3 regions of the Pseudoalteromonas sp. BZK2 genome follow, and region 1 is predicted to be linked to each of the others. Evidence: predicted binding sites of a transcription regulator. Region 1 holds the regulator's gene; each other region holds the start of a gene.
What was found. Region 1 encodes sigma-54, which starts transcription at its own class of promoters, with help from an activator protein. Its sites were predicted from a motif close to GTTGGCACGNNNNTNGNNT; they were not measured.
Positions count from the first base shown of each region.

Region 2: a site for sigma-54 is predicted at 8,017-8,035, ahead of fliE (flagellar hook-basal body complex protein FliE). Genes of this name have one in related genera too.
Region 3: a site for sigma-54 is predicted at 8,818-8,836, ahead of flgB (flagellar basal body rod protein FlgB). Genes of this name have one in related genera too.

Region 1 covers NZ_JACSOG010000041.1:16,068-26,774, reverse strand. The annotation lists gene BIZ38_RS18880 (lipid asymmetry maintenance protein MlaB) at 1-225, opposite strand, end outside; gene BIZ38_RS18875 (phospholipid-binding protein MlaC) at 218-865, opposite strand; gene mlaD (outer membrane lipid asymmetry maintenance protein MlaD) at 898-1,446, opposite strand; gene mlaE (lipid asymmetry maintenance ABC transporter permease subunit MlaE) at 1,460-2,239, opposite strand; gene BIZ38_RS18860 (ATP-binding cassette domain-containing protein) at 2,232-3,050, opposite strand; gene BIZ38_RS18855 (calcium/sodium antiporter) at 3,299-4,267, shown strand; gene BIZ38_RS18850 (KpsF/GutQ family sugar-phosphate isomerase) at 4,271-5,242, shown strand; gene kdsC (3-deoxy-manno-octulosonate-8-phosphatase KdsC) at 5,246-5,797, shown strand; gene lptC (LPS export ABC transporter periplasmic protein LptC) at 5,794-6,348, shown strand; gene lptA (lipopolysaccharide transport periplasmic protein LptA) at 6,338-6,859, shown strand; gene lptB (LPS export ABC transporter ATP-binding protein) at 6,856-7,581, shown strand; gene BIZ38_RS18825 (RNA polymerase factor sigma-54) at 7,688-9,184, shown strand; gene hpf (ribosome hibernation promoting factor) at 9,211-9,498, shown strand; gene ptsN (PTS IIA-like nitrogen regulatory protein PtsN) at 9,502-9,954, shown strand; gene rapZ (RNase adapter RapZ) at 9,955-10,707, shown strand, end outside.
Region 2 covers NZ_JACSOG010000013.1:40,281-50,987, reverse strand. The annotation lists gene BIZ38_RS09785 (flagellar hook-length control protein FliK) at 1-2,135, opposite strand, end outside; gene fliJ (flagellar export protein FliJ) at 2,248-2,703, opposite strand; gene fliI (flagellar protein export ATPase FliI) at 2,703-4,037, opposite strand; gene fliH (flagellar assembly protein FliH) at 4,055-4,873, opposite strand; gene fliG (flagellar motor switch protein FliG) at 4,877-5,917, opposite strand; gene fliF (flagellar basal-body MS-ring/collar protein FliF) at 5,910-7,625, opposite strand; gene fliE (flagellar hook-basal body complex protein FliE) at 7,646-7,978, opposite strand; gene BIZ38_RS09750 (sigma-54-dependent transcriptional regulator) at 8,148-9,551, opposite strand; gene BIZ38_RS09745 (sensor histidine kinase) at 9,548-10,660, opposite strand.
Region 3 covers NZ_JACSOG010000013.1:872-11,578, reverse strand. The annotation lists gene flgK (flagellar hook-associated protein FlgK) at 1-1,105, opposite strand, end outside; gene flgJ (flagellar assembly peptidoglycan hydrolase FlgJ) at 1,119-2,087, opposite strand; gene BIZ38_RS09595 (flagellar basal body P-ring protein FlgI) at 2,282-3,376, opposite strand; gene flgH (flagellar basal body L-ring protein FlgH) at 3,389-4,072, opposite strand; gene flgG (flagellar basal-body rod protein FlgG) at 4,088-4,876, opposite strand; gene BIZ38_RS09580 (flagellar basal body rod protein FlgF) at 4,898-5,662, opposite strand; gene flgE (flagellar hook protein FlgE) at 5,823-7,190, opposite strand; gene BIZ38_RS09570 (flagellar hook assembly protein FlgD) at 7,242-7,925, opposite strand; gene flgC (flagellar basal body rod protein FlgC) at 7,939-8,370, opposite strand; gene flgB (flagellar basal body rod protein FlgB) at 8,373-8,783, opposite strand; gene BIZ38_RS09555 (CheR family methyltransferase) at 8,919-9,749, opposite strand; gene BIZ38_RS09550 (chemotaxis protein) at 9,771-10,703, opposite strand.

The sequences.
Region 1 (10,707 bases):
TTCAAGGTGAATGCCTTGCTGCTTTAATTCTGCGAAAGAGTGAATTAACCAAGCTAAGCCCGCCGTGTCAACCCTAGAAAGCCCAGAAAGGTCAAAATACCATGTTTTATGCTTAGTATCTGGCTTAACGTTCAGAAGCCGTTCACGACCAATTGAATTTCGAGTCAGTTCGCCACTGACTCGAAACTGGTTCTCTTCAAGTTGAGTAATCTCGACTTTACTCATTGCCACCTTCACCTCTGAACTGAACTGGCAACTGGCTCTTCTGCTCCAATAAATCACTCACATATTCTATACCTTGTTGGCGTAAAATACCTTGTAATTCACTTTGTTTAGCATCTAATAAGCTAATACCTTCCGCAATCATGTCATAGGCTCGCCAATCACCATCACGATCCTCGCGTACCTTAAAATCGATTTTAATATCTGGCTTACCCGGCTCAACAATTTTTGTTTTCACTACTACGACATCTTGGCCTTTGAAAGGCTGCGCAGGTGCGAACTCAACGCTTTGATTAGTGTACTGTGTAAACACGCCAGCGTAAGTGGCGATTAAATATTTTTGAAATACATCAATAAAGCGCTGCAACTCTTTAATTGCTTTCGCTTTTTCTTCTTTATCTTCGATAGCGCGCACCTTTGATACATGATTACCTAATACGCGCAGTGCAGCATATTTGTAGTCTATGTAAGGCATCAGCTCTTCTTCAACGATAACGCGTAAATGCTCTTTATCTTTCGCAATTAGAGGCTGATCTTTAGAAATACGCGCAAACGTATGATCAGATACTTTACGCACCATTTTATAAGGATCTTTTAAATCAATATTTGCATCAGCTGCATTGACATTTAACGTCAACAGCATGCCCAAACATACTAAAAACTTCTTAAACATAATTATTCACTTCCTTGGTTGAATAAGAACTGACCTATCAATTCTTCTAAAACTAATGCTGATTTTGTGTCGGTAATGTAGTCACCATTGGCAAGAGCCTTACTTTCAACACCAAACAGCTCATCTAAGCCAGCATCTTGTTCATTAACTGTCACTTCATTGCCCATACAACGCTGCTCAGCAGATTCTGGGGCAATAACAGGGTTAATACCTAAATACTGTTCACCTAAAATACCTGACGTTAAAATAGAGATTGAGGTTGTGTCTGAAAACTTACATAAGTAATTAGCATCAATCGCCATATTAACCACAGGCACAAACTCTTTTGGATGGATAAAAATAGATTCAACTCGACCAACAACCACACCACCTACTTTGATAGGCGCTCTTGCTTTTAAAGAGCCAATGTTTTCAAACTTTGCGTTAAGTTGGTAAGTTTCACCACTCCCACTAATGCCTGCATTCGCAACTTTAAATGCTAATAATGCAAATGCAGCGATACCAAGGGCTACAAAAAAGCCAACTAATATTTCTAATTTCCGTGAATTCATCTTAATACCCTAATTAGCTGGTAAACATTACCGCTGTTAAAATAAAGTCAAAACCTAATACTGCCAATGACGAGTGCACAACGGTTTCTGTTGTGGCCTTACTGATCCCCTCAGATGTAGGAACACAGTCATAGCCTTTGTAAAGTGCAATCCAAGTCACAATCATGGCGAATACAAAACTCTTAATCATGCCGTTCACAATATCTTGTTGAAACGACACTTGCGCTTGCATGATTGACCAGAAGCTTCCTGAGTCAACACCAAGCCAATCAACACCCACTAAATGAGCGCCGATAATAGCAACCGCAGAAAATATTAGTGCAAGCAATGGCATACTGATAAAACCAGCCCAAAAACGCGGTGCAATAATGCGTTTAAGTGGATCGATCGCCATCATTTCTAAACTTGATAATTGTTCAGTCGCTTTCATTAACCCAATTTCAGCAGTAAGCGCACTACCCGCGCGACCAGCAAACAGTAATGCTGTTACTACAGGGCCTAACTCACGTAACAAGCTCAATGCCACTAAGGGTCCTAAGCTATCTTCAGCACCATAGCCTACTAATACGGTGTAACCTTGCAGAGCGAGCACCATACCGATAAATAGGCCTGACACCATGATGATCAAAAGAGATTGCGAGCCCACCATATATAATTGGCGAACAAGTAAAGGTGTGCCTTTTTTAAAGTTTGGCACATTAACGAGTGCACCAAACAGCATTTGAGTAGAACGACCAAGCGCGGCAAAGCGCCCTAGCGTTTTGTGACCTAACTTCTGGAATAGATCAAGCATTATGCACTCCTAGTAATTCATCATCATACGCAGGAGCTGGGAAATGGAATGGCACAGGGCCATCCGATAAACCATTTAAGAACTGTTGCACAAGCTCAGATTCATGGTTTTGCATTTGCTCAGGTGACCCTTCGCCTATCACTCCTTGATCAGCAATGATGATCACGTGGTCGGCAATACTCATAACTTCTGTTACATCATGAGTTACGATCAGTGATGATAAACCTAAAACCTCATTCAGTGACTTAATAAGTTTAACAAGCACACCCATGGAAATAGGATCTTGACCAGCAAAAGGCTCATCATACATGATAAGTTCTGGATCAAGGGCAATTGAACGCGCTAAAGCAGCACGACGAGCCATACCACCTGAAAGCTCAGACGGCATTAAATCTTGTGCACCACGCAGGCCAACAGCTTGTAATTTCATTAAAACAACAAGGCGGATTAAATCTTCGCTAAGCTGAGTATGTTCGCGCAAAGGAAAGGCGATATTGTCAAACACTGACATATCGGTAAATAAAGCGCCGCTTTGGAACAGCATGCTCATTTTGGTACGGGCGGCGTAAAGTTCCTTGCGAGTCATGCTAGGAATGCTTTTGCCTTCAAATAAAATGTCACCAGAGTCAGGCTTCAGCTGACCGCCAATTAAGCGTAACATGGTGGTTTTACCAATGCCGCTCGGTCCCATGATAGCGGTAATCTTGCCTTTCGGAATGTTAAAACTCATATTTTTATATATGATTCTATCGCCCCGTGAAAAGGTTACATCCTTGATTTCTACTATTGATTGCGACAAGTCGCTCTCCATAACGTTTTTCACTAGTTTTGCCATTTTAAGGGTTTTTTAGTCAAGATGGAAAAAACAAATCGTAAAATTTTGTAATATTTTCTATCAATAAATTCTAAAGCTAGCTGTAAAGAGCTTAACGACACCTGAAATTTAGTTTCCTTACCAAGCACGCTTTATGCTTGCCAGCCCATTCTTTTACTTATACTTTCAGGTTCGCTTTTGTTACTATTTGCAGTCATCTGTATAAGTAATGTTGGCGTATCGCAATGGTGACTTCTTTTGTCATTTTAATTATTGGCTTTGCTGCACTCGTTTGGAGTGCCGATCGGTTTGTTTATGGGGCGGCTGCACTGGCAAAAAATATGGGGATCCCCACCCTAATAATTGGTTTAACTGTTGTTGCTATGGGCTCATCTGCGCCTGAAATGATGGTATCTGCATCGGCAGCACTTGCTGATAAAACAGATACTGCGGTAGGAAATGCGGTCGGCTCTAACATTACTAACATCTTACTTGTACTTGGTGTCACAGCTTTACTGCGCCCCCTTTCAGTATCTTCAATGACACTTAAACGCGAAATGCCGCTGGTACTATTAATCTCTGTAGCCGCTTGGTATGTGTTCTCTGATAACTATTTTTCGTTCGCTGAAGGCATTGCATTGATGATTGCCTTTGCGGTGTTCATTGGTGGCTTAGTTATTGTGTCTCTGCGTGCTAAAAACCAAGATGACCCATTTGTCAGCGAAGCATGTGAAGATGTTCCGAACGATGTCAGCACTAAATCAGCCATATTTTGGTTAATCATCGGCATGATTTTATTACCAGTCAGTTCACACTTTTTAGTTGAATCAGCCGTTGATATCGCAAAATATTTTGGTCTATCAGACCTTGTAATAGGCTTAACCATAATTGCTATTGGCACCAGCTTACCAGAGCTGGCAGCCTGTATTGCAGGGGTATTAAAAAACGAAGACGATTTAGCGCTTGGTAATATCGTTGGCTCAAACATTTTCAATTTACTCGCCGTATTACCACTTGCGGGTATTATCAACCCATCAATTATTGACCCTTCTGCGGCAAACCGCGATGCACTTATCATGATTGCAGCAACCGTTGTATTGATTGCCATGTCATTGAACTTTAAAGGTGCTCGTCGTATCAATAGAGTAGAAGGTGGCTTACTGTTAGTCGCATTTATTGCATATCAGGGCTATATTTTCAGCCAAGTAGGATAATTAATGACACAACCTAGCTTTATCGCGCAGGGTAAGCGCGTACTCGAAATTGAAGCACAAGCTTTACAAGAAATTGAGCAATATATAAATCAAGATTTCGATAATGCTTGCCAATTAATGTTCCAATGTACAGGTCGTATTATTGTGATTGGTATGGGCAAGTCTGGCCATGTAGGTAATAAAATTGCTGCAACCCTTGCAAGTACTGGCACTCCGGCATTTTTTGTTCATCCTGGCGAAGCTAGCCACGGTGATTTAGGAATGATCACCCGCGACGATGTGGTGATGTGTATTTCAAATTCAGGTGAGACCAGCGAAGTACTCAGTATTATCCCTGTTATTAAGCGCATTGGCGCAAAAATGATTTCATTAACAGGCAACCCAGACTCAACAATGGCAAAACTGTCTGATGTTCATGTGTGCATCAAAGTTAGCCAAGAAGCGTGTCCGTTAGGCCTTGCCCCAACGGCAAGCACCACTGCAACCTTGGTTATGGGCGATGCAATGGCGGTTGCGCTACTAGAAACCCGAGGTTTCACTGCCGACGATTTTGCACTTTCGCACCCGGGTGGCAGCTTAGGTAAACGTTTATTACTTACATTAGATGATGTGATGCACGCAGGCGACGCAACGCCAATCGTTAGCGAAATCCAAAGCATCAAAGATGCATTGATTGAAATGTCAGCCAAAGGCCTTGGTATGACCGCAGTGATTGGTGCAGATGAAAAGTTAGCCGGGTTATTCACTGATGGTGACTTACGCCGTATTTTAGAACAGCGCATTGATATCCATAACACGGCAATTAGCCAAGTGATGACCCGCTCATGCACGACGGCTCGCCCTGACATGCTTGCGGCTGAAGCTTTAAATATTATGGAGCATAAACGTATTAATGGTTTAATTGTGGTGGATCAAAGCAACACACCAATTGGTGCCCTTAATATGCAAGACTTATTAAAAGCAGGAGTTCTCTAAGCAATGACATTCGCCGAACTATACCAGCCCCTGAGCCCTGATGTGAGTCAGCGTGCTCAAAAAATAAAACTATTAATCTGTGATATTGATGGTGTTTTTTCTGATGGTCGAATTTATTTGGGTAATAATGGCGAAGAGCTTAAAGCATTCAATACTAAAGATGGTTTTGGTATTAAAGCACTCATTAATAGTGGCTTTGAAGTGGCAGTGATTACTGGCCGCCATTCACAAATAGTTCAGCAGCGAATGACTAGCCTAACAGTTCAGCACATTTATCAGGGACAAGAAGATAAGCTGATTGCTTATCAAGAGTTAAAGGATAAACTGGGGCTGACAGATGAACAGATTGCCTATATTGGTGATGATGGTCCAGACTTACCAGTTATGGAAAAAGTTGGCTTTGCTGTCGCAGTAAACGATGCACACCCGCTTATCAAGAAGCTGGCTCATTACACCACATTATTACCGGGTGGCTTTGGAGCCGTGCGTGAATTAACTGATTTACTGATGTTAGAAAACGGCAAGCCGTTAACTAGCGATGGAACCAGCGCATGAATATAGCCCGTATTTTACTGAGTATTGTTTTTGTCTGTTGCATGGTGTGGTTATGGTACCCGTACTTTAACCAGTCAACTGATACAATAACTAGTGAAGACGAGATCATCGCAACGCCTGATTACACTGCCGTTGCTCTAAAGCAAACAGCTTATGACGAGCAAGGTAAAATTAGTCATAAAGTGGCAGCTGCAAAAATGGAGTTGTATCAACAATTAGGGTTTACCTTTTTTGAACAACCTATTTTTACTATTTATAGCGATCAGCAAGTTTGGCAAGTAAGAGCCAAAGAAGCTACTTTATACGAAAATGATCAGCTGATTTTTGAAGGGGATGTAGTTGCTAAAAACTTAACCCATAACGGTATGATCGAAGATATAAAAGCAGAAAATATTAATGTCGACATTGATAAAATGACGATGTTTTCAAAGCAACCTGTAACACTAACAGGACCGAATTTACAAATTACCGGTAAAGGCTTAAAAGCCGATTTAAAAGCCGAAATTGTTGAGTTAACTAACCATACACGAACCATATACTATGACCAATAAACTGAAGAAATTACTCCTGATCCCAAGCTTATTGATTGCCTTTTCGGGCGCAGCTGCCGAGCAAACAGGCGCTCAAATTAGCATTAGCTCAGATCGCCAAATCGGTAAACTAAAAGATGGCGTTGGCATATTCGAAGGTAACGTAGAGATCGTGCATGGTGATCGTCGCATTACAGCAGAGCGACTTGAGGCACATGGCGGTGACACCGAAGGTACAGTCGAATTAATTATCGCTACAGGCAAACCAGCTTACTTCGAAGAAAAGCAAGCTGATGGTACCGTGATGAGCGCCAGCGCCGAAGAAGTTCGTTATGATGTTGCGAAACGCTTCTTAACACTCAATGGCGAAGCTGAAGTCACTCAAGCGGGTCAAAAAGTAACGGCAAAAAGCATTACCTATGATATGGCTCAACAGCTGATCAGCGCAGAAAAAGACGAAAACTCAACAGATCGTGTACACACTATTTTAGTGCCTGTAGAAAATAAAAAAGACGATAAAGGCCAACCATGAGCACATTAAAAGCAGAGCTTTTAGCTAAAAGCTACAAAGGCCGCCAAGTGGTTAAAAATGTCGGTCTTGAAGTTGAAGCGGGCAGTATTGTTGGCTTGTTAGGGCCAAATGGTGCAGGTAAAACAACGACCTTCTATATGATTGTAGGCCTCGTACCAAGCGACAAAGGAAAAATAAGCATCGATGATAACGATATCACGCTTTTGCCAATGCACAGCCGTGCGCGCTTAGGTATTGGTTATCTACCACAAGAGTCGTCTATTTTTCGAAAATTAACAGTTTACCAAAACTTGATGGCCATATTAGAGACCCGCAAAGATCTTAACAAAACAACGCGCGAAGAGACGCTTAACAACTTATTAGATGAATTTAGCATTCAACATATTCGCGATAGCCAAGGTATGGCACTGTCAGGTGGTGAACGACGCCGCGTTGAAATTGCACGTGCATTAGCCGCTAATCCTAAATTTATCCTTTTAGATGAGCCTTTTGCTGGTGTTGATCCTATTTCGGTGTTAGATATAAAGAAAATTATTGAGCACCTAAAAAATCGTGGTATTGGTGTACTTATTACTGACCATAATGTTCGAGAAACCCTTGATGTTTGTGAAAAAGCCTACATTGTTTCTCATGGGGAGCTAATTGCATCAGGGACACCTGAGCACGTATTAGCTGACCAAACTGTACGTGATGTTTATCTAGGCGAGCAATTCAGGCTGTAACCATTACGCCACCGACTAGAGCATCTGCTAGACTTATACAATGACAATAAATCGATAACAGTGTCTTCACCGTTACCGATAACTTAAAAAGGATTGTTAGGGATACATGAGGCAATCATTACAGCTGCGCATGGGCCAGCAACTTACAATGACTCCACAACTGCAACAAGCCATTCGCTTGTTGCAGCTCAGTACATTGGATCTCCAGCAAGAAATTCAAGAAGCGCTTGATAGTAATCCTCTGCTTGAAGTGGAAGAAGCGGATTACAACGAAGAAAGCATCGGTAAGAATGAGCAAAAAGCGGAGTCTGACGATGTACAAGTCAGCGCGTCTGCCGACGAAGCACCTAGCGAATTCGAGCAAGAAAGCAGTGATGCTCTGAGTAAGGATACGGTTAGCGATGACTTAGCTATGGATGTTACGTGGGATGAGTACATGAGTGCCGCCCCATCAACATCGTCTGGGCCAATGCCTGAAGACGAGTCTATTTACCAAGGTGCTTCAACAGAAACACTGCAAGAATATTTAATGTGGCAACTACAGCTCACACCATTTAGTCCTACCGATGAAGCGATTGCCGTTGCCATCGTTGAAGCTATCGATGACTCAGGTATTTTAACGGTTAGCTGCGAAGATATTGTCGAAAGCTTTAATCAAAATAATGATGAAGAAGAAATCGAACTTGATGAAGTTGAAGCTGTCTTAAAAAGAATACAGTTATTCGATCCAGTTGGTATCGGCGCGCGAAGTTTACAAGAGTGCCTGTGTATACAACTTCGTCAATTCGATGCCAATACGCCATATTTAGCTGAAACTAAAATGGTTTTATCTGAGCATATCGAATTATTAGCAAGTCGCGACTATCGCACTTTAATGAAAAAGACTAAGCTTAAAGAAAACGAGCTTAAAGAAGTGATGACGCTCATTCACAGCTTAAATCCTAAGCCTGCGGATAGCATAGTACGCGAAGAATCTGAGTACGTCATACCCGATGTATCAGTGAAAAAAGTGAAAGGCCGCTGGGTAGTCGAGTTAAACCCAGATTGTATGCCAAAAATTAGAGTGAATAGCCAATATGCAGCGATGTCTCGCTCTGTTAAATCAAGTAGCGACAGCCAATTTATTCGTTCTCACTTACAAGAAGCAAAGTGGTTTATTAAGAGCTTAGAAAGCCGTAACGATACTTTACTAAAAGTGACCAACTGTATCGTGCAACAACAGCAAGCTTTCTTTGAACATGGCCCAGAAGCAATGAAGCCAATGGTGCTAAACGATGTCGCTGAAATGGTCGAAATGCATGAATCGACGATTTCTCGGGTTACAACACAAAAATATATGCATACCCCAAGGGGAATTTTTGAGTTGAAATATTTCTTCTCAAGCCATGTCAGCACCGAAAATGGTGGTGAGTGTTCTTCTACAGCAATTCGCGCTTTAATCAAGAAGTTAGTTGCTGCAGAAAACTCGGTTAAACCATTGAGTGATAGCAAAATTGCAGATATATTGGCTGAGCAAGGAATTAAAGTAGCTAGACGTACAATTGCAAAATATCGTGAGTCTCTAGCAATACCTCCGTCTAATCAGCGTAAAAGTCTGATTTAGACGTTTTACATAGAAGGAAAATGCTTATGCAACTAAATTTAACTGGTCGTCACGTAGAAGTCACTGATTCATTAAGAGACTATGTAAACACTAAGTTCGCAAAACTAGAAAGGCATTTTGATCATATTAATAATGTTCATGTCATTTTAGATGTAGAAAAATTAAGCCAAAAAGCAGAAGCAACTTTACATGTAAACGGAGGCGAGTTGTTCGCTTCTACAGAACATCAAGATATGTACGCAGCAATTGACTCATTGATCGATAAACTTGATCGCCAAGTCATTAAGCATAAAGAGAAATTAGCTCGACATTAAATTATGAAACTTAGTTCACTTACTAATCAGGACTGCAGCAAAGCTGCGGTCCTTTTTAATAGCAAAAAAAGAATTCTTGAGTATATTAGCGAGTTAGCTCACCAGCAGTTTCCTCATTTATCTCAACAAGATATCCTAGATGCTTTTCTGAACAGGGAAAAGTTAGGTAGTACAGGTATCGGCCGAGGAATAGCTATTCCCCACGGTCGAATGAGTGGTGCTGATGAACCTCATGCATTTATTATTGTCAGTGAATCTCCCATCAATTTTGATGCGATAGACAATCGTCCCGTTGATATTTTTGTGGCACTCATCGTACCAGATGGCGATTGCCAGTTGCACTTGAAGACCTTGTCAACAATTGCTGATAGACTTAAAGATAAAGATTTTTGTAAACAGTTGCGAAGTGCTACAAGCGATCAGCAACTATTTCAAGTAATTGCATCAGAGGCATAAATGGAATTAATAATTATCAGCGGTCGCTCAGGCTCGGGGAAATCGGTCGCTTTACGAGTTCTTGAAGACTTAGGCTACTACTGTGTTGATAATATTCCTGTCAACCTATTGCCCTCGCTCGTGCGAAGTGTTTCTGATAATTATGACAAAATTGCCGTCAGTATCGACGTACGTAACTTACCGAAAGAGCAGCAAGAGTTTAATGATATTCTTGAGTACCTGCCAGGTTTTGCAAACCCAACACTATTCTACCTAGATAGTGATGATCAAACCCTAATTAAGCGTTTTTCTGAAACTCGCCGTTTGCATCCATTATCGATTGATTCTTTACCGCTTGATCTTGCCATTAAACAAGAAAAAATCTTGCTTGATGTGCTGATCACCCGCGCTGACTTTATGATTGATACCACTGATTTGAGTGTTCATCAGTTAGCAGAATCAATTCGTGAAAAGATTTTAGGTAAGAAAGATAAAAAACTGATTATTACGTTTATGTCGTTTGGTTTTAAGCATGGCATTCCAAAAGAAGCTGACTACGTTTTTGATGCACGCTTTTTACCGAACCCACACTGGGAGCCTGATTTAAAGCCACTAACCGGCCTCGATCAGCCTGTCAGGGATTATTTAGCTAGCCACAGCATAGTGCAAAAATTCACTTGGCAGATTCAAACCTTTGTACAGACTTGGTTGCCACATCTAGAGCGCAACAACCGCAGTTACCTAACCATTGCAATTGGTTGTACAGGAGGCCAA
Region 2 (10,707 bases), on a different contig from region 1:
TGCGCAAGCATTTCTCGCAAACGTGGCATTGATTGCTCTAAAGCTTCTTTAGCCTGCTGATTTTGAACAACAAAATTAATTTGCGCTTGTTCAGCATCGCTACGTATACGAATTTGCATACTGCCCATTTCTGGTGGGTCTAAGCGAATTTCCGCTTCTTTGTTATTTATATTTAGTAACGCACTAACTCGCTCTTGAAGCATCTTTGCGGCGTCACTCTTTATAATATTGATCGCTTGCATTACACCAGGGTCAATGCTCACCGATTTAGAGTGAGCCTGAGTTTGTGTCGTTGCTTGAGTCTGCATTGTTTGTGCGTCTAGTGCTTGCTCATATTGCTGATGAGCCACCTCATAGGCACCCGGTTGTGTTGCTGCATTGGCTTGAGTCGTTAACTGAGTAAATAACTGAGCTACACGCGAAGGCACAGCTTCTTGTGTACGTTCGGTATTAATTTTTGTATCAAGCTCTAAAGTTACTTCTTCACTAGTTGCAGCCTTTGTAACATCGGCTGTAACCTGCGCAGTATTGTTTTGTTTTGTATTATTATTTTCAGCATTGACTGTGGCGGCGGTTATCGGCATCGCTGTGTTGACTATTGCAGGAGCATTAATAGCCTCTTTGAGCACAGTTTGTGCCGCAGAAAGTTTTTCGTACTGAGCAGTACCCGGCGTTAACGTTTGCAGTTGAGTATTCACTTTATTTAACAGTGCTTGCTGCTCATCTTTCGTCAGTGCAGTGATTTGCTTTTCGATGCTAGTCGGCAGTTTAGTATCAAGCGCTTTATTATCAGCTAATTTAGCATCTTGTTTTGTCAGGCTTTCATCAGCAATGTCTTGCTCTACAGCAAATTGTGATACAGGGTTCTGTGCAGTTTGTGTTGTAGGCTTACTACTCATCACATCAGTCAATAGCGACTTGATTGTTGCCAGCTCATCAGCGCCAAGCTTATTGTCAACTTTTAGTTGATTGGTTTGTTGCTCAAGTTGCTTTTGTTGATCAGTGCTGAGCGACAAACCTTTAGCGAACTCACTTACAGCCTGCCCGTCGCCACTTTGTAGTTTGGCAAGCAGGTTAACGATTGACTTATCAGTTACTGGTTTATCTGATGCTTTTGCCGCGCTTGCTTCAACGCTCTTCGGAGCTACCTGCTCAGTAGCTAGGTTTACTGCTGGCTTATCAACGTTGCCATGCGCTTGCTTTGTCGTCACTTCAGCCGCTTTTGCATCAGTTTGAACGCTATTATTTGCATCGCTAAGCATCTTATTTAAAACAGCTTTGCTTTTATCATTTGCGCCAAGTTCATTTCCATCAGCTGTTTTTACAGCGTCTAAATCAACAGTGGTTTCTTTACTGTCAGTTGCTTGTGTTGCACTGGCAAAGTTAGCTACCTGAGGTTTTGTATCCGGTGTATTAACAGCTGAAACACCCTGCTTTTCTTTGTCTGTTAATGGGCCATCAACAATAGGGGTCACGCTATCTTTTGGCGGTAAATCACCAATCGCTTTTAGTTGGCTATCTACCGCTGTCGCAACTTTAGACTTATGTAATAAACTTGCGATTGAGTTGTCACCTTCTGCTGCGACTTTTGAATCATCGGTTTGCGCAACGTCTGTCATAGGTGAAGGTATTACAGGTGTAATGGTATCGATTGGGGTTGGTTTTTTATCAACAACTACAGGGCTAAAGTCATTATTTTCAATCAATTTATTAACACGTGTACTCATAGCTTGAGCCGCATTAATTTGCGAAAGCAGTGAGTTATCTTCACCTTCTACAAGTGCAAGTTCATCGCTTTGCTCTTTAGTTACAGCTTCATTATGAATATCTGGACTTGTTTTAGGCTGCTGATCTGTAGATGTGGGAGCAGTTGCAGCTTTAGCATCAGTCGCTGTATTCTCATCACCTGGTTTTGCATCTGATTTAGGTTCTTCAGATGTACTGATAGCTTTAGGTTCATCAACTGAGTCAGCATCTGCATCACTTTTTGCTTGCGCGTTTGCCGCTTCACTTGCTTCTGTCAGTGAAGTTAAAAAACTTAAGCCCGATGCTTTGTTGTTAGACTCTGAGTCTTTGCCTGAAAAACCAGTACCTTGCTCAGTTTTAACCTGCAAATTGATATCACTGATCGCCATAATTCACCTAAACCTAGTCATCTAAAGTAATGAGGCAATTTGCCGCCGCAAGTGCCAAAATTAATGCTACTGGTTAGGTAAATGCAATTAACATGCCTAAAAAGGAAGTATTTTAAAGAAGTGCATTTTTAAGTTGACGCTGATAAAACTGATTTGCAGCAAATTCATCCAGCATTTTTTGTTCTGCTTTTGCCACTTGCATCGCTTGTTTTTCAGCTTGCTTTTCGATTAACTTCGCTACTGCTTTTGCTTTCACTTGTTGCTTTAACCACAGTGCTTTTCGCTGTGTCACAACTTGTTTTGCGGTATTCACTGTACTTGCTTGCTGGCGTATCGCTTCTTCAATTTTTGCAATAAAAGCATGATATTGGCTGAAGCCAGCACTAGACAAACCAGAGCGTCCTTTCAAATGTAACTGCTGAGAATACTCTAAACGAAAGTTATTAAGCCCTTGCAGTTTTTGTTGATTACTTTGTAAGTGCTGCTGTGCTTTTAAATAATCCATGCGTAAAGACTCTTCTTTATCGCTCTCAAGCTTTAACAATAAATCAAGTTTACTTTTAGCCATTAACCTTGCCCTAATAACTGCGCTAGACCTTGCAGACCTTCATCATAACTGATCACATCTTTCATACCTTGTTGAAGGAATTGATTGACTCGCGGCATCATATTAATTGCTTGGTCGAGCATAGGATCGGTGCCTTTTTGGTACGCCCCTAAGGTGATCATATCTTTGTTTTGTTGATACATTGAATACACTTGCTTGAGCACACGCGCTTGTTGCATATGCGCTTCAGATACAACCTGCGGCATTACACGAGAAATCGACTTTTCAATATCAATAGCCGGATAGTGACCACTGTCGGCTAAATCTCGAGATAAAACAATGTGGCCATCTAAAATAGCGCGGGCAGAGTCAGCAATTGGGTCTTGCATATCATCGCCCTCACTAAGTACAGTAAAAAACGCAGTAATGGCACCTTGCCCTTCACCACCATTACCGGCACGCTCCACCAGCGCAGGTAATTTAGCAAATACTGAAGGCGGATAACCTTTCGTAGCCGGAGGCTCACCAACCGCTAAGGCAATTTCACGTTGTGCCATGGCATAACGGGTAACCGAGTCAAGTAATAACAACACGTTAAGTCCTTGATCGCGAAAGTATTCCGCAATGGTCACTGCACTTTCACAGCCTTTTAAACGCATTAATGGTGACGCATCCGCAGGGGCTGCAACTACCACTGAGCGCTTACGCCCTTCGACTCCTAAAATTTCTTCAATGAATTCTTTTACCTCACGACCACGTTCACCCACAAGGCCAACCACGATTACATCTGCTTCAGAACCACGAGTCATCATACCTAGTAGCACTGATTTACCAACACCAGAGCCTGCAAACAGACCCATACGCTGGCCTTGACCCACGGTAATAACGGAGTTGATGGCTCGTACACCTACATCCATAGGTTGACTGATTGGTCGTCTTGCCAGCGGGTTAATTGCGTTTTGCGCAAACTTTAAGTGATGCTCAGCATTAATAGCACCTAAGCCATCAAGTGGCCGACCAAGGCCATCTACTACGCGGCCAAGCAAGCTCATGCCTACAGGCAATCCTGTTTCGTTTACTTTTGGGATAACTCGCGCACCTGGTAGTACGCCAGAGATGTGATCATTTGGCATTAAGTACAGTGTTTGGTCATTAAAGCCAACAACTTCAGCATCAACAAAGCCGTTAATGGTTTCAATTTTACATTGACTACCAATAGGTGCTCTAAGCCCTTTTGCTTCTAGCGTTAAACCAACAACACGCGTCAGAATACCGGCAACAGCCGGTTTTGGAGCCTTGATATGTTTTTCATAGCGCTGTAAGCGTTCGCTAAGAGTCATTGATTGAGCACTCATAATGAGCCTAAAAAGTGTTAGATACCACTGCTATGCAAAAAGTTTTCCAACGTTTCTTTGACGCGAGTTTTTATCGTCATATCAAGGGATGATTGCGGGGTTTTAATTTCGCAGCCACCACGTTCTAAAGTCGGTTCTGCAACTAACTGCCAATGGTTATCTGCGATAGTTTGTTCGCCATAACTTTCGGTAATTAAAGTAATATCATCAGGATGTAAGTGAATACGTACTTTCGCTTGCTCTTCACCTAACGCATCAATAGCTTGCTTCAAAGCATGTAAAATGACTTCAGGTGAGGTTTTAATTTCTTGGTAAACTAAGACTTCAGTTAACATAACAGCTATTTGCACTAACTGCTTTTCGGCACTTTCATCGACTTTAGATAATGGTTGAGAAAGGCTATCAAGTAAGCTTCTTAAGTTGGTGAGCTGCTCTTCTAAAATAGGCTTAATTTCTTCTTGGCCCTGCTCCTTACCAAGCTCAACTCCTTCTTTAAAACCAGCTTCTTTCCCCTCATGCGCGCCTTTTTCAAAACCATCTATATAGCCTTGTTCATGACCTTGCTTTAGTCCTTCTTCATAGGCATCTTGACGGATTTTTTCAAGTTCAGCCATGGTCAATGACGGAATTTCAGGCTCTTCTGGCTGCTCTTCGGCCTGCTGCTTTTGCTGCTCTTTACGATATAAGTCAGCTAAAGGCGTGCCATACGCCGTTGAGCGTCCAGCGAGCTTTGTTGTATCTTGCGTCACTTCAGGAATTGGCCAGTTTTCCAATAATTCATCGGCAGCTTCACTGGCATGCACTGGGCGTCCTGTATGAAATGAAGACTTACTCATGGCTTACAGGAACTCCTCACCACCACCGCCACCAAGCATAATTTCGCCTGAGTCAGCTAAACGTCGTGCCGTAGAAAGAATTTCTTTCTGTGCCGCTTCTACTTCGCTAATACGAACAGGGCCCATTGCCTCAAGATCATCTGCGAGTAATTCAGCGGCACGTTTTGACATATTGCCCAAAATCTTCTCTTTTAATGCTTCGTCAGTACCTTTAATTGCTTTCATTAATACATCTTGCTGTACTTCACGAAGAATTGCTTGAATACCACGGTCTTCAACATCCATTAAGTTCTCAAAGACAAACATAAGGTCTTGGATTTGCTGTGACATCTCTTCATCGTGTTCACGGATTGAATCCATTAACTGACCTTCAACATTGGTATCTAGGTAGTTCATGATATCAGCGGCCGCTTTCAAGCCACCCATTTTCGCAGCTTGCGCACCAGCTTGACCTGCGAACTGTTTCTCCATGATTTCATTCAACTCTTGCAATGCTGCTGGTTGAACTTCTTCAAGGTTTGCAATACGCATGGTTAAATCTAAACGCACTTTTTCTGGGAATTGCGACAAGATTTCCGCTGATTGCTCTGGCTCTAAATAAGATAAAACAATGGTTTGAATTTGCGGGTGCTCGTTGCGAATGATATTCGCCACTTGCTTTGAGTCCATCCACTTCAATGAATCAAGACCTTTCGCCCCTGAGCCCATAACAATTTGGTCAATAAGGCTGGCAGCCTTGTCTTCACCAAGCGCTGCTGTAAGGGCTTTTTTAATAAAGTCTTCAGACTGGAAGCCAATGGTACTGAAGCTTTGAATTTGCTCAATAAACAAATTATGGACTGCGCTAATTTTCGCTTGCGATAAATCATCTAGTGCGGCCATTGCCATACCCACTTTTTGCACTTGCTTTGGCTCTAAGTGCTTAAGGATTTGCGCAGCATCTTCTTCTGATAAGCTCAGCAATAAGATTGCCGCCTTATCAACACCGTCTAATTTATCAACATCAAACGCCGGTGGTAATTGTTTTTGTTCTTGATCAGTCATCTTCTGTTAACCACGCTTTCACTACTTGAGAAGACAGTTCTGGTTCATTTGCAACCAATGCACGAACTGCTTTGAGTAAATCTTCATCGCCATGTAAGTCTGGCAGCTGTAGTGTACCATCACTTGAGAATCCTACAGCAGCAGAGTCAAAGTCTTTATTTAGCATATCTAGCGTGCTATCACCAATATCTACACCTGCACTTAATGCATCTTCATCATATTCTTCTAGTGTATCGTCTGGGTAAATTAGACGTTTCAGCATAGGTCTTACAACAAAGACAATAAGTACGATGATAACCAGTGCACCTAATGCTAAGCGTAGCATCTTCATGAACCAATCTTGCTCCCAAAGTGGAACTTCAATCGCTTCACCTGTATCTTGTCTTACAAATGGCACTGTGACGACTTCAAGTGCATCACCGCGTTGCATATCAAACCCAACACCACCTTGTAGTAAGCGACGAATATTTGACAATGCTTCGACAGAGCGAGGAACCATAGTTGTTTCACCGTTTTCACCTACTTGTGGTACATAATCAACGGCAACTGACACACTGATGCGGCGGATAACACCGGTTTGCTGGCGCTTATGCGAAATTGTGGTATCAAGTTCGTAGTTACGTGTTGCTTCTTTATGCGAACGACTTGGGTTCGTTGCTGAGCCTGCACTACCTTGGCCAGCGACCTCAGGAATATTAGAGTTAACTGGCGGCTGATTCGTTAGCGCACCTGGAATGCCCACAGCAAGACCACCAATGTTGTTTTCTTCGAACGTGGTTTCACTGCGCACAGCGGGTAAGTCTGGGTTATAACGTTTTTGTGTTTCTTCGACTGCACTAAAATCCATATTTAAGTCGACTTGCGCTGTGTAGTTACCTAAACCTACAACTGGAATAAGGATGCTATCGATTTTATTTAAGTATTCTTCTTCACGCTTACGCTCAATTTCATACTCTTTTCGAGAGCGAGCAGCAAGTGAGTTTTGTGAACCTGAATTCAGTAAACGACCATTTTGATCAGTCACAGTTACGCGCTCTGGCGATAAACCTTGGACTGCTGAGGCAACAATATCAACTACTGAGTCAACTTCTTCACCATCAAGCGTACGGCCGCGTTTTAAGGTGAGTACTACCGTCGCTGAAGGTTGTTTTTCACGACGAGCAAATACGTTTTCTTTTGGAATAGCTAAAAGTACTTTGGCGCGAGTAACATTTTTTAGCTCTTCTATGGTACGTGCAAGCTGTTGCTCACGACCATGTTTTAAACGTTCACGTTCAAGGCGTTGGCTTACACCAAACCCCATGTCTTGCATGATGATGTCAGTACCTGAGCTTGGCGCTTGCTCTAGGCCTTCACGAGCCATCAATAATTTGATGTTTTGGTATTCACCTTCTTCAACAGAGATGACGTTACCATCAAGTTCGTAATCAATCTTTTGAGCATCTAAAAAGTCCAGCGTTTGAATAAGCTCTTCCGTTGGCATTTTGCCAAGCGGACGCATATCAGGCTGACGAGCCCAAATAATAATAAAAATTGCGATAGCCAAACAGATTGCTAAAGCAATCACTAAAGTAGCCTGGCGTAAAACGTCTACACCATTTAAGGCACTTAGGTAGCCTGACTTTTGCTCTTGTTGATCGTCAGTATCGGTTGCATCGATACCGCCGCCTGCTAAGGCTAGATCAGTTGATTGATTAGATTGCGCCACAATAATTCTCCACTACCTAGTTACACAGGCATGTTCATAATTTCTTTATAAGCTTCAACAAGTTTATTGCGAACCTGTACCGTCGCTTCAAAGGCAACTGATGACTTTTGCGAAGCAATCATTACGTCCGCAAGTGAAACACTGCGATCGCCCATTTCAAGCGCGGTTACCTTTTGTTTTGCTTCTTGTTGTAAACCATTCACTGTATCAAGTGCATTGGTAAGTAAATCACCAAACTGTGCCGATGAAGTTGGCTGAGTTTGTGTTGGTAAATTATTAATTGAGTTACTACGACCAACTTCTGAAGCCATAGATTGCATTTCTTGAAATAATGCGCTGTTTTGAACTTTCATAATACTCTCTGACAATGCAGTTTACTTATGCACTGATAAAGCACAAACCGTGCCATAAAATAAAATAAATATTTTCAACAACTTAACTCAATAAATTTACTTGTCAGAGTTTTGACAGCAAACAAGCTCACAAAAATGCGAGCTTGTTTGACTAACTTTTGGAAGGAGTTTATGCAGGTAAGGCGATACCCAAGTCTCGCATTTGCGCCAGTTTATAACGTAACGTGCGCGGACTGATACCTAAGGTTTCTGCAACCTCTTTACGCTTACCATTACAGCGCGCTAAGGTTTCTAAAATAATACGATGCTCTTTGTCTTTCAGCTCGTCTTTATAATTACCCTGCTCACTCACTTGCGGTACGGTATCTAGATTAACTTCAACAGGCTGTTCTTGATAAACTGGTGCGTTGTGTGGTGGCGTAGCGACTGGCTTGATATCCGCCGTAAGCAACTCTTCAATAAAGACATCATCTTGATGAATACTATTACCATCGCATAATATCAACGCCCGTTGAATAACGTTATCGAGCTCTCGTACGTTACCTGGCCAAGCATGCGATAGCAGCTTTTGTTTCGCATCCTCACTTAGTTGAGCTATAGGCTCTTTACTTTTCAGGCAATGACGCTCTAGTAAATGCTCTGCCAATACAACAATGTCACCAGGACGCTCGGCTAATGGTTTCCACATTAGCGGGAATACATTTAAGCGATAATATAAATCTTCCCTAAATAGATTTTCGCTCACCGCTTCTTTCAAATCTCGGTTACTTGTAGCAAGTACGCGAACATCAAGCTCTATGGTTTTACGACCGCCTAAGCGCTCTACTTCGCGCTCTTGAAGTACACGCAGTAATTTTGCTTGTAAGCCTAAATCCATCTCAGTGATTTCATCAAGTAAGATGGTGCCACCTTGAGCTTGTTCAAACTTACCCGGACATGCTTGAATAGCGCCGGTAAACGCCCCTTTTTCGTAACCGAATAAGGTTGCTTCAAGCATGTTTTCAGGAATAGCAGCGCAGTTAATAGCCACAAAGGGGGCATCGCTACGATTTGATTTATCGTGGATAAAACGAGCCAACACTTCTTTACCCGAGCCACTTGGGCCGAGTACCATGACACTGGCATCTGAGCGGGCAACTTTGCTCGCGAGCTCTAATAGCTTAATACTCGATGGATCGGCAACGATTGGGCCATCGGTTTCTTTTTCCTTTTCAGGTAGATAACGACTCACCATGTTAAGGAGCACTTCTGGAGCAAACGGTTTTGCCATGTAATCAATCGCACCTAAACGCATTGCTTCTACAGCATCATCAATGGTGGCATAGGCTGTCATCATTAATACCGGCAGCTCAGGATAATTAAGTTTAATGCTACGTAATAGGTCAAGGCCACTCATGGCGCCCATTTGCACATCACTAACAACCAATGAATAGCTATTTTGCTTAAGCAAGATCATCGCTTGTTCAGCGCTATCTGCAGCAACGCAATCAATACCCGACATCTCAAGGGTATCGATTAGCGCTTCTCGTAAACCTGCGTCGTCTTCAACGACTAAGATAGAGTTAGTATTCATTTTGCCTCCGCTGAGATTGGTTCTGCACTAATTGGCAAGATCAAACTAAAACATGCTCCCCCATGAGCATTATTTGTCACTTCAACCCGTCCTTGGTGCGCATTGGCGACTGAACTTACAACTGCAAGTCCAAGCCCCGTGCCCTGGCTTTTGGTAGTGTAAAAAGGTTCGAATAATTTGTTGACATGGCGTAAATCAACACCCGGGCCATTATCACTGACACTGATACGAACACAGTTTTCGCTACTTTCGTCACGTTCGGCACTCAGGGTTACCACAGCCTCAGAGCCAATAATTTGAATACTGTTGTGGATCAGGTTTTGAATAGCACTCGCCAGAGCCGTTTTATTACCCATAATTTCAATATCTGGCTCAGGCAAGTTCACGCTAAGTTCACTGTTATTTTGCGCAACCATAGCATCAGCACCGGCTTTTACTTCATTAAGTAATTGCTGCATTGAAACACTTTCGACCACTTGTTGCTCACCACTTTTGGCAAATAGCAGCATGTCGTTCACTTGGGTTTCTAAATCTTTTAAACGCGACATTAACTTTGTATGAAAGTTGCCACGCGAGCTTTCTGGCAATCGCTTTGAGCCTAAGTTTGCGGCATACAACATGGCTGCTGATAACGGTGTTCTAACCTGATGAGCAAGCGAGGCGACCATTTTGCCAAGCGCACTTAAGCGCTGCATATGTGCTACCCGCTTTTGTAAGCGCCTGGTTTCAGTTAAATCTGTCATTAAAATTAACTGCCCAGGCTCTGGAGTAAGCGCAGTAATATCAAGCTTAATTAAACGCCCATCTCTAAGTGATACTTCATGGCCATCGTCTTGCTTTGGTCGAAATGAGCGTTGAATAACGCTAAACCACTTTTCACCTTCAAGGGGTTCTCCTAGCATATCAATGGCGATTTGATTGGCTTTTGCGATCATACCTCGGCCATCCAAAACCACCACACCCGCAGGCATGGTATCAACCAAATGACCTAACCAACTGGCTTGTTGGCGCAGCTCACTCAATTCACCCACATACTCTTCTTGTTGTAAGCATGGGTTATATTGTTTGGCTGTGATAAATTGTGGTTTTAGGACATTTGCTAAGGCCATAATCGATACTCAAAAAATCGTGTCTACCTAGCTAAATGCACAATCCG
Region 3 (10,707 bases), on a different contig from region 1:
TTTCAACTGTTGAAGCACTCGTATAAGTTACAACAAAGTCACTAGCAGGCAATTCACTGCCGAGTCCCGGCTCAACCGTTGCCGTCATTGTTGATGTGCCCGTATTAGCTTGATAACCGAACGCATCAACCGTTGGAATAGCAAAAATATCACCACCAATTTCACCATTGGCGTCCATACCTAAGCTATTTTGTTGGTTAAAGGCATCGGCTAACGCTAAGCCCATTTGACCAAGTTGATTTTGCGCTGGCACTAAAATATCGTCACGAAATGCCAGTAAGCCACCAATTTTGCCTTTCAATTTACTTACATCAACATCAAGCGGCACGGCTTTGCCACCGTTTACATCAAGTTTTAATTCTTTAAAGTTCGGATCAGGGTCACCACTGAATGAAAACAGGTTAAATGTGCCGCTTTGCATGACAAGTGCTTGACCTGAGCCTAAATAAACTTGTTTTTCGCCGTTGTTGCCATCGAGTGTTTCAATATCAATCAGCTCAGATAAGTCACGAATTGCTTTATCACGTTCGTTATACAAACCACTCGACGATGACTCACGTTCAGTGCCATGAACAGATGCAATCTTGGTATTTAGTTCGCTGATGCTTTGAATTAAGTTATTTGCTTCATCAGAGAAGATTTCTAGCTGCTCATTTACCACGGCTTTTTGGTCAACCACAATGCTCGACAATCTGTCCATTTGATCAATTAAGTTTTGTGCATCCGTCATGACCAGTGAACGAGCAACTGTTGATGACGGTTGATTTAAGCTTTCTTGTACGTTGTTAAAAAACGAGTTGATACTGGTTGATAAGCTGTTTGACTCTTCAGAAAACAAGCTATCTACTCGGCTTGCTTCAGTTACAAACTGATCAAAGAATGCTTTATTTGAGGTATCTCTATTTAATTGCTTTTGTGCAAATTCATTCAGTAAGCGATACGTTTCACCACGACCGACTTGGTTATCGATCATGGTTGTGAACTCAGTACGCTCACGCACATAGCCCTCGGTATTAACGTTGGCGATGTTTTTACTGGTGGTTTGTAAAAGCTCAGAGTTAGCTCTTACACCGGCATTTGCTATGTCATATAAGCTAAATGACATGAGGGTCTACTCCTTAACGTACCAATGAAGCAGCGACGCTTTGAAGCTCAACGCGCTTCAATACCTGCTTAATTTTATCGGCATAATTTGGATCAGTTGCATATCCTGCTTTTTGTAACGAATCTAAAAAGGCTGCAGGCTCTGCGGTATTATTAAGTGCTTCTTGATAACGTGGATTTTCATTTAAGAAATCCACAAAGTCGTTCACACTGTCTTTAATCGATTGATAAGAGCGAAAACTTGCTTGCTTTTTAACTGGCACACCTTGTTCAAACTCAAGCGTGACTTTGCTTGCTTTATCACCTTGCCAGCTCCTATCCGATTTAATATTGAATAAGTTGTTACTACTTGTGCCATCAGCTTTACTGATGATGTGTTTACCCCAGCCCGTTTCAAGTGCTGCTTGAGCAACCATTACAGCAGGGTTTAAACCAATTTTCTCAGCCGCATTTTTAGCGTGCTCCCAAACAGAGCTAATGAAAGACTCAGCATCTTCAAAGCGGTTTTCTGTTTGCTCGTTCGCAGCGGTATCTGCAACAGCGTTTGGCTCAGCTTTAATCTTGTGACTGTCGCTTGTTGCACCGGTTGCGCGCTTATCACTGTCGAACTCAGCCGTCGTTATAAGCACAGAACCTGGAGTAAACTGTTTACCATCTGGCGAGAGTTGTTGAACGATTAAGTCAGCTAGGCCTAGCGAGCCGTTTGATGAAAGCTCAACCGATAACTGTTGGTCATGCATCTCTTCAAAAAACTTAACGCCGCTTGAATTAAATGGGCTATCCTTATCTTCAAACGCTTCATTTGCTTTACGCATGCTTTTCAGCAGCATTTGAGTGAAGATAGATTCAAATTGTGCCGCCGCTTTTTTCAGCGCCTCTTTTGACGCATCGCTAGAGGCATCACTTTTTAGAGCACTTTGACGTAGCGAGTCTAAGTTGCCTAAATCAAAAAAGTTTTGCTTGTCGAGATGATTAGTATCCATCAGCTTTTTGACACAATAGTTAATAATGAAAATTAAAATGCAAAAATTGCGCCAATAAAAAACTTTATAAATGAATGGCTAATAACTGATACAGGAATGGAGTAACTTCAGGGCCAAGATTTTGACTGATGTTTATATGCTGAACGATTTAAGAATCACTAAAACAAAAAACGCGCTCGACAGCGCGTTTTAATTTAAATGATAACCAGTTGCCCGTTTATCGCCCCCGCTTCTTTTAAAGCTTCAAGGATTGCCATTAAATCACCCGGTGCGGCCCCCACCTCATTGATTGCGCGTACGAGATCATCAAGATTAACACCTGGATTAAATACAAAAGCACGTGAATCATCTTCGTTCACATCAATAATACTTTGATTGGTAACGGTAGTTTCACCATCACTTAAAGCATTTGGCTGTGACACATTTTGCTGCTCAGCAATCGTAACCGTTAAACCACCATGAGTTATTGCCGCAGGCTGTAGCTTCACATTTTTGCCAATCACAATTGTACCTGTGCGGGAGTTAACAATAATTTTTGCTGCTGTGTCTGCAGGCTTAAACTCTAAGTTTTCAAGGGTAGATAAATACGCAACACGTTGAGATGCATCTCGCGGTGCTAACACTCGCACTGACGCTGCATCAATTGCCTGAGCACTGTCAGGCCCCACCAAATCATTAATCGTTTGCTCTAGGCGTTTTGCTGTTGTGAAATCTGGGCGATTTAAATTAAAGGTAATATAGTCACCTTGCATAAACGGGCTCTTAATAGCACGCTCTACAATGGCACCGTTTGGAATACGACCAACAGTGGGTGTATTAATAATTACACGGCTACCATCAGCCCCTTCCGCACCTAGACCACCAACAACTAAGCTGCCTTGTGCAATCGCATAGGTATTGCCATCAACCCCTTTTAAAAAGGTTTGTAATAAGGTACCACCACGTAAACTACCCGCACTACCAATAGACGAAACCGTAATATCAATGGTTTGACCCGGTTTTCTAAATGCCGGTAACTCTGCATGCACAGCCACAGCGGCAACATTTTTGATTTTAGGTTTTAAGCTATCTGGTAAGGTGATACCAAAACCATTTAACATGGCTTTAAAGCTTTGTTGAGTAAATCGGCTTTGTTCACCTGTGCCAGGCAAACCGACAACCAAACCATACCCCACTAATTGGTTAGAGCGTACGCCCTCAACCATAGATACATCTTTGACTCGCTCAGCCTGTGCAGAAAACTGCAGGCTAATTAAGCAAAGAGCGATGATGTATTTAAACCCATTCATGACTTTATTCCTCTAAAATGGGAAAAGCGAACTACTAAAGAAACGAGACAGCCAACCTGCACTTTGCGTTTCTTGAATTTGCCCTTTACCTGAGTATTGAATTCGCGCATTAGCAATACGATTGGAAGTTACCGTGTTATCTGCTTGCACATCTTCAGGACGAACTAAACCTTCTAGGCGAATAAATTCTTCACCAGTATTCAAAGTGAGCCATTTTTCACCACGAATAACCAAGTTCCCATTCGGTAAAACACGCATCACATTGACAGAAATATCACCAAATAAGCTATTTGATTGGTTAGACTTTGAATCGCCTTTAAACGATGCCCCTGAGCCAATACCAAACTGAATGCTGTCGCCACCAATGTTAACCGGGTTTCCGCCAAGCCCAATAACAGGGTCTAAACTAGCATCTGTTTCTTTGTCGGTTTCAGTTTTTGCCGCTTTAGTTGCTTGGGTAGACTCTTGCAATTTAACAGTGATGATATCGCCGGCGCGTAATGCCTTTTTATCTGAGTACAAGTCATTTGCCGAATAACTATCAAACAACGAACCTGTTGGTACCACTTGTTCAGTACTTGGTTCCGGATACATAGGCGCATAGTAAGGGTCATCCTGAACCACATGATGATTTTGCGTTGTCATACAACCACCCAGCATCAATGCTGCTGATGTGACTAAGATAATATTACGCATGCTGCCTCCTACCCATTAAAGTTGCTGATTGATGTAACTAAGCATTTCATCAACAGCTGAAATCACTTTTGAATTCATTTCATAAATTCGTTGCGTTTCAATCAAGTTAACAAGCTCTTCCGTTACATTCACGTTAGAGGTTTCAAGGGAACCTTGAACCACAGTGCCTAAACCATCGATACCAGGATTACCTTGCACAGGTGCGCCACTCACAGCGGTTTCTGTGTATAAGTTTTGCCCCATAGGCTCAAGACCCGATGGATTAATAAAATCACTAATGGTGAGCTGACCGATGACCACGTTCTCTGCTTGACCTGAAATACGCACTGATACTTCACCGTCTTGTGAAACAGTAATTGATTGTGCATCGTCTGGTACGTTCATTTCTGGCTGTAATGGAAAACCCGCGCCGGAAGTTACAATGCGACCATCTTCGTCAGTCGTGAATTGACCATTACGTGAATAGGCAATATTGCCATCTGGTAATTGCACTTCAAAAAAACCTGGGCCTGAGATCATCCAGTCCAATGAATTTTCAGTGGTAAGCATATTACCTTGTGAAAAGTTCTTTTGGTTAGCAACCACTTTGGCACCGGCACCAAGCATTAAGCCTGACGGCATTTCAGTGTCTTGCGATGAGCGGCCACCTGGCTGGTTAATGTTTTGATATAGTAAATCTTCAAATACGGCGCGGCTTTTTTTGTAGCCTACCGTGCTGGCATTCGCGAGATTATTTGAGATCACCGAAATATCGGTTTGCTGGGCGTCAAGCCCGGTTTTACTGATCCATAATGCAGGATTCATAACTCTACCCTCTCAGTCATCTTAAACAATGCGTAACAGCTGATCTTGACGCTCATCGAGCTCTTCGGCTGTTTTCATCAATTTAACTTGTAATTCAAATTGGCGTTGATTGCTGATCATATCGACCATTTCATGCACTGGGTTTACGTTCGACATTTCAAGCGTTCCCGACAATACTTTTACGTTAGGTGAAATGTCACAAAAGCCACAAAGGTCATTGACCAACATGTCTTCTTTTGGTCGAAATAAACCGTCATTGCCTTTTTCAAGCTGAGTGTTATCAGCCTCAATCACTTTTAAGCGATCAACCACTTCCAAAAAGTTAGCAGGCGCACCTTGCGGGCGAACCTGAATAGCGCCATCTTCACTAAACTCAACTTTTTCAATAGGCAATGGCAAAATGATTGGACCACCTTCGCCAATTACTTGACGGCCATGGCTGGTGATCAATGCGCCATCTGGAGTAATGTTTAATGTGCCAGTTTTGGTGTACGCCTCATTGCCGGATGCATCTTGTACGCTCAACCAACCACGGTCGCTCATCGCGATATCAAGCTCACGGCCAGTTTCAACAAAACCACCCGATTCCATATTAGATCCTGGGCGTTCTTGCATTGCAAACACCCTAGATGGCAGACCTTCACCAAAGGCTTGCATAGAGCGAGCTTGTGCAAAATCAGCTTTAAAGCCAGTGGTGTTAGCATTAGCAAGATTGTTGGCCTTGAGCTCAAGACCTCGCAAACTTTGCTTAGCACCCGACATGGCAATGTAGACCATTTTGTCCATAACATTGACTCACTAAAAATACGATAATTAGGAAATGCAATAAAAGTGCCAAAGTAAAATTGACGCTAAAATAGAAGAGAAAAATGAATAGTAAGAATGAAAAAAGGCTGCCAATAGAGGAAGCAGCCTTCGTGTCGGATTAAGCTTAGAACCGTTAAGATTAACGGATCTGTAGGATGTTTTGTTGTAGTGTTGAGTTAACCTCAAGCGCACGTGAATTTGCTTGGAAGTTACGCTGAGCACTAATTAAGTCAACAAGTTCATTGGTTAAGTTAACGTTTGATTGCTCAAGCGCTGATGAGTTAATTGAACCTAGAGTACCTGAACCTGGTTCACCCGCAATCGGCTCACCTGACGTTAAACTCTTCTTCCAAGATGTATCACCAACTTGTTGCAAGCCCTGTGAATTTGAGAAGCGTACCATAGCAACTTGACCTAGGAACGACGTATCTCCATTACTGTATGACGCAACAATTTTACCGTCAGAACCGATATCAATTCCTGATAGACGACCTACAGTCGCACCATCTTGCTCTAATGCTTTTACTTCAAAGTTACTTGCGTATTGAGTTGGAACTTTATTTGCTGTTGCCGCTTCATCACGCCAGTTAATAGTCACATCATCAGGGAAACTTGCACCATTCGAAAGTAAATCAGAAAGGCCTGTCGCAGCACCTAAACCACTCGGTAACGTTAATGGATTAAATGTTGTATCAGTATTCGCTGTACCATCTGTACTTTGTGGTAAGCCACTGGCATCAAACTGAAACGTTGATAATGGTGTATAAGGTGTTGTGGTTTGCTCAACACCTGTTGCATCAAATGGCTTTTCATCTAATGTAGCGTATACTTCCCACTCATTTTCATTACCAGTCACTGTAGAATCAGTTTTCACAAAGAAGAACTGTAGAATATGCGGTTCACCTAATGAGTCATACACCGTTGTCGATGTAGAGCTGTTATAAGTTGCACTTGTTTCTGGATCGAATGGTGTCACAGTTGGCGCAGAGGCACGTGAATCAAGGTTAAATGACGAATAGACATTCGTGGTTGCACGTGGTGAACCTGATGCATCTGGAATTTGTAGCGCAGAAGATGTACTTAAGCTTACAGAGGTTGTGTCACCGGTTGCTTCATCAACAGGGAAACCTTGTAAGTAATTACCGCTCGCATCCACAATAAAGTTATCTTTATTAAGTTTGAACGCACCAGCACGCGTGTAAGTAAAATCTTGTGCACCTAAGTCATTCGCCATTGCGAAATAACCTTCACCAGTAATTGCTAAATCAAGTGAGTTATTTGTGAAAGAGAGTGAACCTTGGTGGAATTGTTGTGCCACCATTGTTGTTCTTACACCGTCACCATTTTTTGTTTTACCAGAACTAAATACTGATGATGCGTATACATCAGCGAACTCTGCACGAGACTCTTTAAAGCCCGTAGTGTTAACGTTAGCAATATTATTTGCTGTTACGTCTAAATCTTTTTGTGCGGCTGCTAAGCCTGTTAATGCAATATTGAAGCTCATAACTCACCTCTAACCTATCTCTTAGCCTAAGCTAACCCAAACCTTTTATACTTATGCGATTTCAGCTATATCAGTTAGCCTAACCGCACCCTCTTTTGTATTTACGATAATGCCGCTTGCGCCATTAATATTGACACTTTCAATATTCTTAAAGGTCGCCATAGGCATACTGCTGTAGTCTCCATTTACAAAGCCTTCAGCACTGATGTCATACTCGCCTTCAGGGAGCACATTGCCATCGTTATCTTTACCATCCCACTCAAAACGCAGTGCGCCCGCAGACTGAGAACCTAATTCAATGGTTCGTACTAACTGACCTGAAGAATCTGTTATTCTTAGCGTTAAAGATTCAACGGCTGTCTCAGCAACCACCGACCCTTTAGCAAGGTTTTCACCGTCAAAGTCAATGGTGTCAGACTCTAATAACGCTTGCTTACCAACCAAAGTGGAAGCCTGTAACGCAGAATTTGATGTCATTGATGCAGTCAGTGAGTCAAACTTCTCGTTTAAGTTTGAAATACCTTCAGCCATAGTAAAGTTCGTCATCTGCGCGATCATTTGATCATTATCAGCAGGGTTACTCGGATCCTGGAACGACAACTGCTGTGTTAACAACGAAAAGAAATCTTCCTGAGAAAGTGTGTTGTTGTCTTCCTCAGTTGTTTGCGTATTGCTTTGATTCCAACGCAAGCTATCCATATAGGATGATGATGCAGAGCTGATGTCGTTACTCATAACTTATCCTCGATTACCGTTGTCCTAACAACAGTGTTTTACTTAACATTTGCTTAGCTGCATCAGCAACTTGCACATTTGTTTGGTAAGAGCGAGAGGCAGAAATCATATTTGCCATTTCTTCTACAACATTAACGTTAGGTTTGTAGATATAACCATTTTCATCCGCACTTGGGTGATTCGGGTTATATTCAATTTGTAGCGGCTTATCGCTCTCTACAATACCTAAAACTTTAACGCCTACAGAAGAGCCCTGAGGATTGCTTTGCGATGCTGACGCTTTGGTCAACTCTGCAGCAAAAACAGGATGGCGCGCTCGGTATGTCTGGTCTTGGCTAGAGCTAATCGTGTTTGCATTCGAAATATTACTCGCTGTGGTATTTAAGCGCACATTTTGTGCACTCATACCCGTGCCTGAAATATCAAAAACATTATATAAACTCATGATTAAGCTCCTTGACTACCGAGGGCTTTTTTAAGGCCTTTAATTTTACTACTCATAAATTGCAGGCTTGCCTGATACTCTAATGAGTTCTGTACATACAAGTTTCGTTCCACTTGTATATCTACAGAGTTACCATCGCCTGTATCTGCTTGATTTGGCGTACGAAACATTTCTGCACCGCCAACAAAACGACTGCCTCCGGCAATATGTTTAGCATCGGTTCTTACCATGCTATTGCCGCCTTGTTGGTTGCTTTTTGCCGCTTTTAATGCCGAGGCAAAATCAATGTCTTTCGCTTTATAGCCCGGCGTATCAGCATTAGCGATATTGGTCGCTAATAACTCAGCGCGTTGTGAACGGATCAACATTGCATGGGGGTGAACACCAAATGCTTTATCAAAACTGATAGCCATAACCATCTCCAAAAAATTGACTCTAGAGTGATTAATGCAAAAGCTAAGCCAATAATGAAGGGGATATTTTACTTACGTAAGATATTGAATAATAGATAAATTTAGCAACCTAAGAGCTAGGTTGCTAAGAAAGGTTTACTTTTTCTGGTAGATGATGCCTGGATTACAACGAACCATCTCAAAGCTATCACTTAAGCCCGCCATTGATTCTGACGCACCTAAAAAGAGGTAACCTTTAGGGTTTAGGGCTTGAGCAAATTGCGAGATAATTTTAGCTTTTACCTCTGGTGAGAAGTAAATGAGCACGTTACGGCAAAATATAATGTCAAACTTGCCCATTAAAGCGTATGAATCCAGTAAGTTAAGGTGTCTAAAGCTGACCATTTTACGTATAGGGTCAATGACTTGAGCCATTCCATTGCCGCTGTCTTTAAAGAACTTTTGACGGCGTTCCATCGACAAACCACGCGCAAGCGCTAGCGAGTCATACTCAGCGTTTTTGCACATATCAAGCATGGTATTAGAGATATCAGTGCCGATTATTTGCGCCCCCATCTTTAATACACCTGGGTTTTTTGACTGAAACTCGGCAACCGACATGGCAATTGAATACGGCTCTTGTCCTGATGAACTTGCCGCTGACCATATTTTTAATGGTCTACGCACATCTTTAAGCTCAGGAAATAATTTCGTTTTCAATAACTCAAACGGATACTGGTCACGAAACCAAAGCGTTTCATTGGTTGTCATTGCATCAACCACAGCGGCACGAAGCTGCCTCTCATGAGGACTCAGTGTTTTACTTACCAACTGCGATAAAGACTCGACATTAAAACGCGCCATAAGTGGAGCGAGACGGCTTTTAACTAAATAAAGTTTATTATCGCCAAGCACAATGCCGCATTGTTGCTCTAAAAAAGAGCGAAATTGATCGTATTCGCTTTGTTGTAAATGCTTATTTTCCAAAGTAATACCACCTATAAACTATTAATCACAATGAACCCATTTTTTTACAGCAGTCGCTAGTTCATCTGGGTTAAATTTAGCAATAAAATCGTCAGCTCCCACTTTCTCAATCATTGCTTGGTTGAATACACCACTTAAAGAAGTATGTAAGATCACATGCAAAGGTGATAATTTTGGATCGGCCTTTATCTCGGCGGTTAAGGTATAGCCATCCATTTCTGGCATTTCAACATCTGAAATTAATAAGCCAACTCGCTCAGTAATATCGTTCTGGCAATCAAGTTGAGCTATTTCTCTTAGTCTTAGTAAGGCCTCTTTGCCATTTTTAGCAAGCTCAGTTTGTACACCAAGTGGCTCAAGCGCTCGTTTTACTTGATTTCTCGCGACAGCAGAGTCATCAGCAATAAAGACGATTCTTTCACCTAAATCTTTCTGGAACTCACCTTCACCAACAACATCTGCGCTAACTTCAGTGTTCACTGGGCAGATTTCATTTAGGATCTTTTCAACATCCAAAATCTCAACCAGTTCGTTTTCTATTTCTGTGACTGCTGTTAGGTAAGAATAACGTCCAGCTCCCGAAGGTGGTGGCATTATTTTTTCCCAGTTCATATTTACGATACGTTCTACACCACCAACCAAAAACCCTTGTACTGAACGGTTGTATTCGGCAATGATGATAAAGCTGTCTTTTATGTTTTCAATTGCAGGACCACCGACAGCCATTGATAAGTCAATAACAGAAATAGTTTGTCCACGAATATGCGCAACACCGCGAATATAGGCATTTGATTTTGGCATGTTCGTAAGTGGCGGGCATTGCAAAACCTCTCTTACTTTAAACACGTTAATACCAAAGCGCTGACGCCCTCTGAGTTTGAATAATAGTAATTCAAGGCGGTTTTGCCCAACCAACTGAGTTCGCTGGTTAACTGAGTCTAAAATGCCTGCCATTTCA